Bdellovibrio bacteriovorus: one gene and its partner. The protein of the gene in region 1 interacts with the protein of each later gene in a pairwise test. Links are inferred from orthologs where the notes say so. Each region holds a gene or a part of one and is shown in the gene's direction. Other genes may lie near its edges. The genes, in order: fliG and fliM.

Region 1 (7,147 bases):
ACGAACATGGACCTCGTTGGGCTGAGAATTCCTAGTTACTTAGCCCTGAAGCGAGTTCCGCAGCAGTAGGTTCCAATGGAACCACGTCCGCGAGGACTGTTCGAGCGAAAGGGTAAGTAACTAGGAAGTCTCGGCCCAGCCGAGAGTTCTGAGAGGAGGCCAGAATGGCTGATTTTCTGACAGGGATGAGAGTAAGTAGCAGTGGTATGGCAGCGCAAAGAATGCGCATGAATACTATTGCGAGCAACATCGCGAATATCAATACGACTCAGACGCCTGAAGGTGGTCCGTATCGTCGTAAGGACGTGGTTTTTGAGTCGATGCCCGACGCCAAAAATTTTGGCGAGATCATCACCTCGACCGATCCTAAGGGGAATTTCCAAAGGGTCCAGGTTACTGATATTATCTCGGACCGCAAGGCTCCGCTGTTGAAATATGAACCAGATCATCCTGATGCAAATGCCGATGGATACGTCGCTTATCCCAATATCAACCTTATGGAAGAGATGACCAATATGATACAGGCCACTCGTTCTTATGAGGCGAATGTGACGGCTCTTCAAGCGTCAAAAGATATGGCGTTGAGTGCTTTAGAGATAGGTCGCTAAGACTGAAAGCCCAGGAGGAATTTTCCTAGACTGGGGCAAATTTTAAGGACTTTTTTAGTTTAGTTTTATACAATTTTTGTAAGAGGAAAGGTGAAGCCATGGAAGGTTTTACTGTATCAAATGCAAACAGATTTCTCGATACGGGTGTCATTCGTGACTCCAAGTCTTTAAGCATCGAGGGTCCTTCATCAACGAGTTCTACAGCAGATACTGGCAAGAGCTTCGCCGACACCCTGAAAGACGCCGTCAGCAGTGTGAACGAGATGCAAAAGTCTTCGGATAAGGCTATGCAAAACTTGGCCACTGGAAAAACAGACAACGTCGCAGAAGTCATGATCGCCGCTGAAAAAGCAGACATCGCCCTCAAAGTGATGGTGCAAGTACGTAACAAGATTATTGATGCGTACCAAGAAGTCATGAAGATGCAGGTTTGATTTTATTTATTTGGGATTTCGGTTTTAGGTCGGAGGGGTTACCTTGAACAAAATATTTGGCGGATTGGTTGTCCAGTTTAGAGAGTTCTTCAAGAATTTAGGGCCAACCAAAAGACTTTCAGTCATTGCGGTTACAGTCATAGCTGTTGTGGCTTTATTGACGATGCTTTTCATGGCATCCGGTAAAGACTATGTGCCGCTCTTCACCAATATTCCGACAGAACAAGTTTCTACAATCGTTGCGAAACTGAATGAAAAGAACATCCCTTTCCAACTTCGTGACGAAGGTAAAACTGTCGCTATTCCAAAAGAGCTTTTGCATTCAACGCAAATGACGTTGATGTCTGAAATCGGTTCTCCCAAAATGGGTTCCATCGGTCTTGAGATCTTTGATAAACAAGACTTCGGAATGAACTCTTACGCTCAGAAAATCAATTACCAAAGAGCCCTTCAAGGTGAATTGATGAGAGCGATCAACACTTTGACCGCTGTAAAGCAGTCTAAAGTGATCTTGGCATTGCCCAATAAAAAAACTTTCCTTGAAGAAGGCGGCCAGGCATCAGCTTCGGTTGTCGTTGAACTTCATCAGGGTAAAGAACTGGCTCCCGAACAAGTGCGTGGTATCCGTTACCTAGTTGCGAATGCAGTTGAAGGTATGGATGCAGATAAAGTCACGGTTCTAGATGAGCGTGGTAAAGTTCTGACTCGCCAGGAAAATGGCGCGACGACAGGTTCCAACGATCTTTTGGATTTAAAGGCAAAGATCGAAGGCGATCTTGAAAATCGTATCGAAGACATTCTTTCTAAAGTTGTCGGTCACGCTAAAGTCGTCGCAAAAGTCGATGCGACTTTGAATCACCGTGTGATTTCTTCGGTCGAAGAATTAGTAGATCCAGATAAAACGGCGATTCGTTCACAACAATCTGAAGAGGAATCTTTAGATGGTTCCCGTGTGAATCCTGCCGGCGTTCCGGGTTCTCGTTCCAATCTTCCAGGTGCGGAAGATCAAGGAACTGTGGGCTTTAAACAAGACGTTAAAAAAGAAATCAAAACAACAAACTACGAAGTTCCAAAAACTGTGCGCAACATCCGTGAAGCTGCGGGTAATTTAGAACGCGTCAGTGTGGCGGTTGTGGTTGATGGTATTGCCGTTACTAAAACAAAAGAAGACGGCACGACAGAAACAACTTACCAACCTCGCAGTGCGGAAGATCTTAAAAAGTACGAAGACTTAGTTAAAAACGCGATCGGTTTCAATACAGCTCGCGGTGACAGTGTCAGAATTGAAAGCATGCAGTTCCAGCCGGAAGACTTTTCTGAAGCAGAGAAGATCTTAACAACATTGGAACGCAAAAAGTTGATCCACGCTTTATTTAAATGGGCGCTGTTGGGATTCAGCTTGGCTCTCTTCTTCTTTATCGTGGTTCGTCCATTCATGCAGTGGATTACAGACAGTTTCCAAGACTCTGTGGAGGAAATGTTGCCTCGTACAATTGAAGAACTTGAAGAATTACAATCCGTGGATAACACGCTTCCTGGTATGTCGGCGGCTCTTCCTGTCCTGCAGGAATCTATCGATCCAGAAAAAGCGGAAAGCGAACTTCTCAAAGATCGTATCATGGCGACTATGTCACGAGACGAAGAGAAAGCAGCCAATGCCTTTGGTATGTGGCTTGTTAGGAAGGATGGCTAATGAAATTACATAAGGCCGATAATATCGAGTATGAACAGCTCAAAGGTTTTGATAAGGCCGCAATCCTTATCAACTATCTGGGTAAAGACGCTGTGAAAGTCCTTCTTCGCCGCATGGATGATGCTGACATTCGCAAACTTATCAATCAGATGAGTAAATTGCGCGTCGTTCCTGTTCACGTGACAAAGCGTGTGCTGGAAGAATTCTACGAAATGATCTCTGAAACAGAAGATTACATCTTCTCTGAAAGCATCTCTGCCAAAGACACGATCGTGGATGCCTTGGGAGAAGAAAGAGCCCGTGGTATCCTGGGTGGTTTGAATATCACTTCCGGTGGTTCTCGTTCTTTGGAATCTCTTGAAATGGTCGATGCGAAATCTTTAGCGACGTTCTTAGTGAACGAACATCCTCAGACGGTCGCCGTGATCTTGGCGCATCTAGAGCCGGAGAAAAAAGGTGAGGTTCTAAAACGTCTTCCAGAAGCTCTTCAAGCCGAAGTGGTTCTGCGTATGGCGAACTTGGAACACGTGGATCCAGAATTGATTTCTGAAATCGATAAAGTTTTGAAAAACCAATTGTCCAATACGGCAACAGTCGAACAAGCTGCTTTGGGTGGTGTTCAGCCGGTGGCCGAAATGCTCAACGTTATGGACAAGAATACCGAGACAGCGATCATGTCCCGCTTGGAAGAAAAAGATCCTCTTCTTGCCGAAGAGATCCGCAAGCTCATGTTCGTTTTCGACGATGTTGTCAAAATCGACGACCGTGGTATTCAAGCGCTTCTCAAAGAAGTGCCGAACGAAAAACTTCTTCTGGCACTCAAAACAGCCAGCGAAGAGATTCGTGGAAAAATCCTCAAGAATCTTTCTCAACGTGCGGCAGATATGTTGCGCGAAGATTTGTCGAACATGGGACCTTCTCGTTTGTCAGACGTCGAATCTGCCCAACAAGAGATCGTCAACGTGGCTCGCCGCTTAGAGGCGGAAGGAAAGATCTTGATCGCAAGAGGTGGTTCAGAAGATGCAATGGTCTAATTCGGGCTCAGGGAGCTCTAACGCCTCTCTTAATGCTAAGACGAAGTCAGTTCTTCCTAAGGAAGTGGCTGAAAAGACCGTGCTGGAGTTTGTACCCGTTCGCTTTGATCTGGGCACACCCGAGCAGGCTTTGAACTATCTTGCTGAAAAGAAAAAAGGTTCTGACTTCCGCATGAACGATGCTGTCCGTATGCAAACGGGCATTGATGATGTCGAGCAAGTCAGTGAAGAAGAAAAAGTCGAAGAAGCCGCTCTTGAAAAGTTAAAAGAAATTCAAGAGGGTGCTTACCAAGAAGCTTACCGCCTTGGTTTGGAAGAAGGCCGCAAAGAAGCTTTTGAAAAAGTCTCTGCGGAAATTGCTTCTCGCATGGAAACCATGGATGTCCTTTTGAACGGTATCAAAGAATTGAAAACGGAGATGGCTTCTTTCAATGAAGCTCATCTGGTCAAAGTGGCTTTCCATATGGCAGCACGATTGGCAAAGACCGAACTTCAAAATAATAATGAAGTGATGGTGCAGATTCTAAAAGATGCTGTCAGTCTTTCTCAAGACGAAGAAAATATCACGGTGCGTGTGTCTCCGGGGCAATTTGAATTCCTTGAAGAACTAAAAAAAGAATCAGGCCGTGAATTGGAATTCGTAAAGAGGATCCGTTTTGAGCCAAGTTCTGAGGTCGCTGATGGCGGTTGTATTGTTCAAACTAACTATGGTGAAGTCGATGCACGCATCGAACAGCGTATTGAACAATTGTGGACCGCTCTTTCTGAAAACATGCCGAAAGTTAAAGACAAGGTTGCTAGCTAATGAACGAACTTGAACTGAATCTGGAGAAGTACTCTGATGTCATCAGCTCCATCCACTTAACTCGCGATAGCGGGAAAGTGACGGAAGTAAATGGCATGCTCATCAAGGGTTATCTTCCAGGTGCCAGTGTCGGAAGTATCGTGCAAATCATCCCTTCAGGAATGGATAAGTCTTTCCTGGCAGAGGTCGTTGGTTTTAAAGACAAGCATGTTCTTATGATGGCCTTAAATGACATGCGTGGCGTGGCTTTGGGTTCTAAGATCATCTTAGCTCGCCAGATTGCCACCGTTCGCGCCGGCGATGAACTTTTAGGCCGTGTGGTGGATGGCTTGGGTCGTCCTTTGGATGACAAGGGCGAAGTTGAAAATTTCCGTGAAATTCCTCTTTACAGTGAAGTGCGAAATCCTTTGGATCGTCGCCCTATTCGCGAACCTATTGACTTGGGTATTCGTGCTATCAATGGCGCATTAACCGCGGGCCTGGGCCAGCGTGTCGCTATTATGGCAGGTTCTGGTGTGGGTAAGTCCGTCCTTTTGGGGATGATGGCTCGTAACACCAATGCCGACGTGAATGTGATCGCGATGATCGGTGAACGGGGCCGTGAGGTTCGTGAATTCATCGAACACGATTTGGGACCGCAGGGCATGGCTCGTTCGGTTGTTGTCTGTGTGACCAGTGACCAAAGCCCGCTGCTTCGTATGCGTGGTGCTTATGTCGCAACGGCCTTGGCAGAGTATTTCTGTTCTCAAGGTAAAAACGTTCTTCTGATGATGGATTCGGTGACGCGTTTTGCGATGGCACAACGTGAAATTGGTCTTAGCACGGGTGAACCACCTTCACAAAAAGGTTATACGCCCAGTGTGTTTGCGACCTTGCCAAAACTTTTAGAGCGCGCAGGTTCCTTTGAAGGAGAAGGCAGTATCACAGGTTTTTATACAACCCTTGTTGAAGGGGACGATATGAATGATCCTATCGGGGATTCTGTTCGTTCTATCGTCGACGGACATATTGTTCTAAGCCGTGCTTTGGCGCAAAAAGGCCACTTCCCGGCGATTGATATTATGCAAAGTGCAAGTCGGGTGATGCGTGCGGTTTCTTCGCCAGAACACGCGAAGCTCGCGCAAAAGCTCAGAGAAACTTTGGCGATCTATAAAGACGCCGAGGATTTGATTAACATCGGCGCTTATAAGCCAGGATCAAATCCAAAGATTGATAAAGCGGTGAAAGTGATCGATGCGGTGAATGACTTCTTAAAACAAAGAGTCGAAGACCCCACAAACTTCACCCAGACCGTCCGTCAAATGCAGCAAATCCTAATGAACGCTTAAGCGTGACGTATAAAGCCAGGGCCGGAGGCCCGAGCTGGAGTAAGCAAACATGAAGTTTAAATTTCCACTCCAAAAAGTCTTAGAGCATCGCAAGATTAAAGAAAACCTGGCCCAGAAGGACTTCCAGGAGGCCATGCTTCTTTTAAATAAAGAAAACGAGCTTCTTGAGCAGATGAGCGAGCAAGTCACAGGCGCCCATGCGCAAGCAGGAGCCTTAGCGCATCAGGGTGGGGCCCAAGGTCCAGCTCTTTCGCAGATTCATGAGTTCTTAAAAGGCCAGCAAATCCGCATCCAGCGCCAAAAGCAAAAAGTTCAAGAAATCGAAAAATTGGTCGAGGCCAAAAGAGAGATTTTGCGACAAGCCGCCCAGGAATATAAAATTATGGAGAAGATGCGTGAAAACAAGTTCGAAGAATATCGACTTGGCCGACTCGCACAAGACCAAAAAGACATGGATGAACAAAGCATCCTGCGCTTTAAAGCGGTGAAGGAATCCTAAAGAATGAAAAACGGATACGATCAATTTTTCCAAAATGCACGCAAAGTCGCCGATCAACAGCAAGGTGGAATGAAATTCAATAAAAAACCTGCAGCGACAAAATTGCATTTGGATCTTGCATCGGAAGACGTTGAACAACAACTTCGCCGTCGTATGAAAATGTCTCAACCTAAAAGAAAGAAAAAGGCCACGATTCCTTGGAAGATGGTGGGCGTTTCCTTTATGGGTTTGATGGTGGCGATCTGGGGATTCCAAAATCACGAAGAAGTTGAAAGAATCATTAAGCGCGTTGAATTTCAAATGACCGGTCAAGCTTATGCGGAAGAAGCGCCGAAAGTTTCTGCTCCCGCAGCACCTGCAGACAAGCCGGCAGAAGCGGCTCCCGCAGCGGCTTCGATGAGCAGTGTTGAAATTGATCATTTGCAAAAATTGAATGAAAGAAAAAAAGAACTCGATGCACGTGAAGAAGAACTCAACCGTATGGAAGGGGAGCTTCAAGTGCAGAAGGTGGAATTAGAAAAGCGTTTGAAAGATCTTGAGGAAATGCGCGCGAAGATCTCCGGCATCCTTGAAGAACGGGTCAAGGCTGACGACCAGAAGGTCGATACCTTGGTACAGATGTACACCAATATGAAAGCGCCACAAGCGGCCAAAGTCTTTGAGACAATGGACGAGGATTTGGCAATTGAAATACTTGGTCGTATGAAAAAGAAGAACGCTGCTGATATTATGAATTTGTTAAAACC
Region 2 (7,003 bases), on another replicon or contig:
CGTGAGCATCGTGACCGACAGTTTTTTCGTCGTGAGAAGCGCCGTGGCCTTCTTCACCATGAGGAGCCGCAGGAACCGGAGCCACTTCATCAGCTACGAATTCTTCTGCAAGCTTTGCGATCTCTTCATCCGTCATCTGACCAGATTTAGTTTCGCCATGACCGTTGTTAACAGACGCTACTTCACGCTCGCCATGAGCATTGTTTTTTTGCGGTTCAAGAGCCGCCAATTGATGTTGGTTGTCACTGTACTTTTTGCCAACGAATGTTCCTACAGAGAAGAACAACAAAGAAACAAAGAATACTATCGAAAGTTTCACAACCGCGTCTGTTTTAGAACTCATTTTTTCAATCCTCATGTTTAAACTCACTTGAGTTAATATGCTCTGATTTTTACAAAGCATCTCTAAAGTTTAAGGCCCTTCCTTTGGCCCTTCAATCATGTTAGCTTTAAGTCTCGGAACTGGTCAATAATCAGAAGAAATGTTCAAAGGGAAAACCGTGGAAAATGGCGCAAAATCAATGGATTGGAAGCAGGTCTTAAGTACAGCAATCAAGGCTGTCAGCTTGGGACGGGAAGTGCTTCTCAATTATTTCGGTAACTTAGAACATATCGAAGAAAAGTTCCAAGCAGGTCTAGTCAGCGAAGCCGACAAAGAATCAGAAAGAGTCATCGCAGAGCATCTTAAGAAAAATTTTCCGACAATTGAGTTCTTGGGCGAAGAAAGCTTTGCCGCGAAAAGCGCTCCCGGGGCGAAGGTCGAGGTAAAACCTGCGGGGCCTGAAGGTCGTTGGATCGTGGATCCATTAGATGGAACAACAAACTACATTCATCGCTTTCCGATTTTTTGTATCAGTCTTGCATTAGAAATGGATGGAAAAATCAAGCTCGCTGTCATTGATGTTCCTATGTTGAATGAAACTTATACGGCGATTCGCGGCCAGGGAGCATTTGTTAATGGCCGTAGGCTTCGTGTTTCGAAAAACCAAGAATTCAAAAAAGCGCTGCTGGCAACGGGCTTTGTGGCAGAGCACGAGCATGTGATTGCCGAACAGCTTAAAATCTTTGATGAGATTGTTCGAAAATGTCGTGGTGTGCGTCGCCCAGGCGCTGCTGCTTATGACCTGACTCAAGTTGCTCGTGGAGTTTTCGACGGCTATTGGGAGCGCAATATTCAACCTTGGGATGCGGCCGCGGGTATTCTCTTAGTTGAAGAGGCAGGCGGTATTATCCAAACGTATAAAGGCGAAGAGTATCATCCCTATAAAAACTCAATCGTCGCGGGAAACCCCGCCATCGTAAAAGAAATTCAAAACGTCTGCCAGAAGCATCTTCAATCGCAGACACAGTGATCGCCTAGGGGGCACAATTCGTTTTGTGCATAATAAAAAGCTTACTATGCCCGTTTAAGTTTTTAGTGGCCTCGGATATAACGAGTCCATCAAAAGCGAGGACATACTATGAAGAAGGTCATAACTTTTATTCTTATTGCACTGACAGGCTCTCAAGTTTTTGCGGCGGATTCTTGCAAGCGTAAAGTTGTTAAAGCGGCTATTCAACAAGCTCAACTGGATCGTGAAGAATCAGAAATTCAACATCCCGTATTGCACCTGTTATCTTCCGAGTTTCAAGGGGACCGATTGATTTCGGTTTATGAAGCCGATCTTTTACACTGCACACCTGGAGATTTAGATGCCTGCGGCAGTCTGACTTATGAAGTTGTGACAGCAGAAACGAATTCTTCGTGTCAGGTTCTAAGAATTTACATGACCGGCGAAGAGTAGCTTCAAAGCTTTTTTAAAATGGAGACCGCGACTTGTTTGCCAGTCTCCATGGCGCCATGAACGGTGCCTTGGGCGGATCTTTTAGCAAAGGCTTCACCAGCCAACCAGATCTTTTCTTGCAGGGGTTCTGTGATCCGATGACGGGATTTTTTTCTTTCAACTCCAGTATAGGAATAAGCACCTAGACTAAAAGGATCGCGGCTCCAGTTATAGCTGTAATAAGCTTCTAAGTTTTCAATTAAATAGCTTTGTGATTTTCGCGTGATCTTTGAAAGAGTCGAGAGGGCTTTATACGCCCGTTCTTGGGCCGTCCACGTTGCCATTTCCCACGCCTTCGGCCCGCCTTGCCACGCAATCAAGATGTTGTTGTGAATAGGCTTTTTCGTCCACCATGTCGGAAAGTAGTGCTCGGGGCCGGTGCGCATGAAGACCACCGGCTCTTTCGAAAGCTTTTCCCAGAAGCGTTCTTTGAATTCAAAAATAATTCGTTGAACATGACCCATGTGGTAGCCCTGCAAGGCTTCAGTTATTTCGGTCAAAGCAGGAGCAAACTCTATTCGGGAAAGCGGTTGATTGTTTTGTAGTACCGCAAGCGGAACCGTGACAACCACGTGTCTTGCCTGAAATCGAATGTTTTTCTTTTCGTTGGTGTTTGCGGTAATGATCACGTTTCGTTGGGACCATTCTATTTTTTTAACAATGTGCTGAAGGCGAAGAATTTGTTTTGCTTTCTTTCCCAGCATGTTTTCAAAATAGCTCGCGTATCTTTGCAAGGGTCGAAACGCACCGTCGCCACCGATTTCGCCTTCATCTTCTTGCTCGGCCAGGGCTAAGGATTTTTCGCCGATCAGCTCGATATCAGCTCCTTGAAAGCCTTCGACATAAGCAATAAATGACTGGCGGTACTCATCGGGCACATTTTTAAGCGTCTTTAAAAAATCAGCGACACTTCGGTCTGTCTTAGGATTTGCATTGAGCTTGTTGATAATTTTGCCAAACTCTTTGTCGAAATTTTTTAATGGTATCAGCGAGCGGCCCTTTAAGAACAGATGCTTTTCCGGAGCAGTTACAAAAGAGCCTCTTTGTTCTTCAATCAAGTCATGAAGAATCGGATGAACTCCGTGCAGGAACTCCGCACCCAATTCAACGGGTTCGACGTCGTGGGGTAAAGAATAAATGCGACCGCCCACGCGATCACGCGCCTCAAGAACACAGACTTTTTTGCCAGCGTCTGAAAGATGACGGGCGCAGGTCAGACCTGCAGCGCCGGCGCCCACAATGATGACGTCATAGACTTTACTTGCGGTCATATCTAGATTTTAAAATAGGCGAAGAAGACGAACAGTTGAATTAACGCGGAAGTGTTGATTCTCAAAGAAGACGACAGCAGGTCGCTGTCGTCTGAAATAGCGTATTACTTTTGAATGCGCAGGCGGTAAGAACCGAAATTTCTAATTTCTTTTTGGTAGTAACCGTTAGAAGCGCGAACCTCAACTGTCGCACGCACGATCACTTCAAAGTCTTGAGGATTTTCAGATGTTTTATTAACGCTCAAAGACTGCGTTTGCACACTCAAAGTTTCAACGTCAGCCAAGTTTAAGACCGAAACCACTTGATAGTTTTTATCAACAACCAAAGCTTCGTAATTTGAATACGTCAATTCGACTGCGACGTTGTTATCCGCAACGTAGTTTTCACGAGATGGATTTGTGTCCATCACCCAGCGTGAATCTTCACAACGAACCACAGAAACTTTCAAGGAAGCATCAAGGTCTTTTTGCGAGTCTGTCGCGCTGATCAATTCAACTTGAATGGCCTTGTTTCCCAAAGAACTATTGGATTTTTGATTTCCTTGGCAGCGCACGACGGAACCGTCGAAAGTTTTGTAAAGCTGAGCCGTTTCAGCAGATGCCAGTTGAGTTCCCAATAAAGCGGCTAGAGTGATGAAAAGTGTTTTCACGAATGCTCCTTGTAAGGAGGTAGTGATAACAAAACCTTTCATCAAAATAAAGGGAACTTCGGAGGGCTTTGAAAGGTTTTTCAGGGCGTCTAAGACTTAGGCTTTTCAGCGGCGAAAATACCGGTAATTAATACGAGTTTTAATGCATTTGTGAGATAAGGAGGCGACTTCGACGCCGCCTCCTAGAGTGCCCCCTTAGTGAGAGAGCTTGTTTTTCATTTTATCAATGCCTTGGTTTACCTTATCTGCGCCTTCGCGGTATCTCTCTTCCATGGACGACATAAGATCGTTCACTTGCTTAGAGGCCTCTTCTTTGCTTAAGCCCATTTTTTGTTGAACTAGACCACTCAACGCTTCGGAGTTGCCTTTAGTTCTTTGAATTTCATCGTCGGTGAGCTCGCCCCATTTTTTGCGAATCTCGCCAGAAATCTCTTTAATTTTTCCTTGGAAAATGTCCTTATTCATAACGACCTCCTGGTTGAGTTTTCTGTAAATAGGAGACCGTGGGGGAGGCAAACAGTCAAATCTTCGCGCCAAAACTTTGACTACTGTCAGAGAATTTCTTCTCGGTAACATTTTCCTGGGCGGCAAAATTTGCCTTAGATCAAATATGTTGGTTGCGATCTCCTGGACCTCGACCATGGTTGCGTTGGCATCCGAGTTGCTTTGTTTTCTGTCAGGACCACTCTGTGGTCTTTCATCATGGAGGATGAATGGCTGAAGAAAAAGCGGCAGCAGCGGAAATGTCAGCTCCGAGCGGGGGATCTGGACAAAAGCCTATTCTACTTATTGCCCTAGCGGTTATCAATATGTTGGTAGTCGCTGGCGTGGGTTTTATGCTTTATCAAGGTAAGAAAAAAGAAGCAGCAGAACCTAAGATTGAACAAGTCATTAAAGGTGAAGCCGAAGCGCAACATAAAGAAGCCACGGAAGAAAAAGAAATCGTGGGTAAGGTTGTGCCTTTAGAAACATTCATCGTCAATTTAGCGGGATCAAAAGGCCGTAAGGTCGCGAAAGTAAACATGGAACTTGAGGTCAAAGGTGACCACGTTCTTGATGAAATCGAAAAGCGCAAAGCGCAGATCCGCGACATCATCATTATTATTCTTTCTTCGAAGACTTACGAAGACGTCGCAAGTCGTGAAGGTAAAGACGGATTAAGAAACGAAATTAAAGACACGATCAACTCTTTCCTGGTGCAAGGAAAGATTTCAAACGTGTTCTTCACTGAATTTATCTACAACTAAGGCAGGACTATGAATCAGGTTCTTTCACAAAGTGAAGTGGATGCTCTGTTAGCCGCGGTCTCTGACGGAGATGTCGCGTCGTCGGACACGTCCAAGCCGGAAGCGCAGAATGTCGGTAAAGTGGATGAGCGTAAGATTGTTTCTTACGATCTTACCAGCCAAGATCGTATTATTCGTGGTCGTCTTCCTCAGTTGGAAGTTATTTACGAAAAATTCATGCGTGCTTTCCGCGTTTCTTTGTCCTCCGCGCTTCGTAAAATTGCCTCCATCACTTTAACTTCCACTGAGTTTTTAAAATTTGGTGAATTTATTAATACGCTTCCAATGCCGACGTGCATGAGCGTTCTGCGTTTTGGTAACTTGCGCGGTTCAGCTTTGTTCGTGATTGAAAGTAAATTGGCTTACGCTTTGGTCGACAGTTTCTTCGGCGGCGCAGATCGTCCGTACACGAAAATTGACGGTAAAGATTTTACGCCGATTGAACTTTCCATCGTACAAAAAGTCGTGGGTTTGGCGATCAACGATCTTGAAGCGGCATGGGCTTCTATTGAAAAAATCGGTTGCTCTTTTGTTCGTACGGAAGTGAATCCGCAGTTCGTAGGTATCGTGCCTCCGACTGACGTGGTTATCGCTTCGACATTCGACGTTGAACTTGAAAACGCGACAGGAACGATTTCCATCGTTATTCCTTACGCGACTATCGAGCCGATCAAACAAAAGCTTTCAACGGGCTTCCAGGTCGAATCAGATCAAACGGACAAAAAACTTTGGACTTCGATCATTCAAGAACAACTTCTTGAAACGGATATGGAAATCAAAGTGAACTTGGGTGAAACAGAAATCAAACTTCGCGACATGATGAACTTGAAAGTCGGCGACGTGATTCCATTGGATCAGGACGCTTCGGGAGAGTTCGACGTGACGGTCGAAGGTGTAAAAAAGTTTAAAGGTTATTACGGAATCCATCACGGAACTGTGGCAGTCCAAGTGACTCGACCGGTGACAAAGTAGTAGGGGGATAAAATGAGTGACGATACATTGGACAACTTAGCAGATCAGTTGGTGGCGGAAGCAGCCGGTATGGCAGATGGCGGAGCTAAAAAAACTTCTGCAGCTCCAACAGGCCAAAGCGATCGCAACTTGAACTTGATCTTGGACATTCCACTCAAAGTTTCTGTGGAATTGGGCCGCACAAAAATGCCGGTGAGTGAGCTTTTGAATCTGACTCAAGGTAGCGTTATCGAGTTGAATAAATTGGCGGGTGAGCCGATGGAAGTTTACGTGAACGACAAGTTGATTGCACGCGGTGAAGCCGTGGTCGTCAACGAAAAGTTCGGTGTGCGTTTGACGGATATCATTTCTCCAGCTGAGCGCGTGGAACAACTTAAATAAGGTAGAGGTTTTAGATGCGTTTGTTGCTTTCTTTACTTTTTGTATTTTCGGTTTCTGCTCAAGCGGCGGATTCGGCGGCCACTTCTTCGGAACAAACAGAGATTTCTGCAACGGCAGAAACTGGAGCCGTGGCACATGAAGATGGCAAAATCGACAATCGTAAAGAATCCGAGATTCCATTGAACTTGGATAAAAATAAGAAAGCAGCATCAGAAGGCGGCGGTTTCTTCCGCATCCTTTTCACTCTTTCTATCTTGGGCTTGGTCGGAACAGGTGCTTTTATTTTCCTTCGTAAATACTCTGTTCCTAAAGCTAAGAAACACCAAACTCAGATCAAAGTTTTGCAACAGCATTTCCTAGGTCCTAAGAAAAGCTTGGCCATTGTTCGCGTAGCCGGAGAGTCGATCCTGATCGGAGTGACGGATCATAACATCTCTATGATCAAATCTTTGTCCTTGCTGGACGAAGAAGTGCCTGAAGAAACTCCGCAAAGTTTCGGAAAGGTTCTAGGTTCAAAGGCTTCTTTCGATGAAGATTCTCAAGAAGAAGCTTCAGCTCCTCGTAAAAAAGTAGCAGCGTCTATGGAAACGGATGATGAGTTCGCGATCAGCGGCATCAAA

What was found.
Region 2: the proteins of fliG (region 1) and fliM interact in binary tests that used the Escherichia coli proteins (3 or more experiments, as listed by UniProt). The link is inferred for Bdellovibrio bacteriovorus from one-to-one orthologs.

The regions. Positions count from the first base shown.
Region 1 is NZ_LUKF01000001.1:59,555-66,701, reverse strand. What follows is about bases 1,753-4,751. They hold fliG (flagellar motor switch protein FliG), read left to right. Parts: upstream 1,753-2,734; coding sequence 2,735-3,769; downstream 3,770-4,751. Other genes in these bases: AZI85_RS00280 (FliI/YscN family ATPase), read left to right, coding at 4,574-4,751; AZI85_RS00285 (FliH/SctL family protein), read left to right, coding at 3,756-4,574; fliF (flagellar basal-body MS-ring/collar protein FliF), read left to right, coding at 1,753-2,735. Outside these bases: flagellar basal body rod protein FlgC, read left to right, coding at 165-608; flagellar hook-basal body complex protein FliE, read left to right, coding at 707-1,042; more of fliF, read left to right, coding at 1,086-1,752; more of AZI85_RS00280, read left to right, coding at 4,752-5,902; flagellar export protein FliJ, read left to right, coding at 5,952-6,401; AZI85_RS00270 (MotE family protein), read left to right, coding at 6,405-7,147. UniProt on the Escherichia coli protein: FliG is one of three proteins (FliG, FliN, FliM) that forms the rotor-mounted switch complex (C ring), located at the base of the basal body.
Region 2 is NZ_LUKF01000009.1:8,173-15,175, reverse strand. Bases 4,147-7,001 are described here. They hold fliM (flagellar motor switch protein FliM), read left to right. Parts: upstream 4,147-5,000; coding sequence 5,001-6,002; downstream 6,003-7,001. Other genes in these bases: AZI85_RS06585 (FliO/MopB family protein), read left to right, coding at 6,398-7,001; AZI85_RS06600 (flagellar basal body-associated FliL family protein), read left to right, coding at 4,458-4,991; AZI85_RS06605 (CsbD family protein), read right to left, coding at 4,147-4,209. In the rest of the region: AZI85_RS06630 (SPOR domain-containing protein), read right to left, coding at 1-343; AZI85_RS06625 (inositol monophosphatase family protein), read left to right, coding at 483-1,352; AZI85_RS06620 (hypothetical protein), read left to right, coding at 1,461-1,784; AZI85_RS06615 (flavin monoamine oxidase family protein), read right to left, coding at 1,787-3,094; AZI85_RS06610 (hypothetical protein), read right to left, coding at 3,199-3,744; more of AZI85_RS06605, read right to left, coding at 3,940-4,146; more of AZI85_RS06585, read left to right, coding at 7,002-7,003. UniProt on the Escherichia coli protein: FliM is one of three proteins (FliG, FliN, FliM) that forms the rotor-mounted switch complex (C ring), located at the base of the basal body.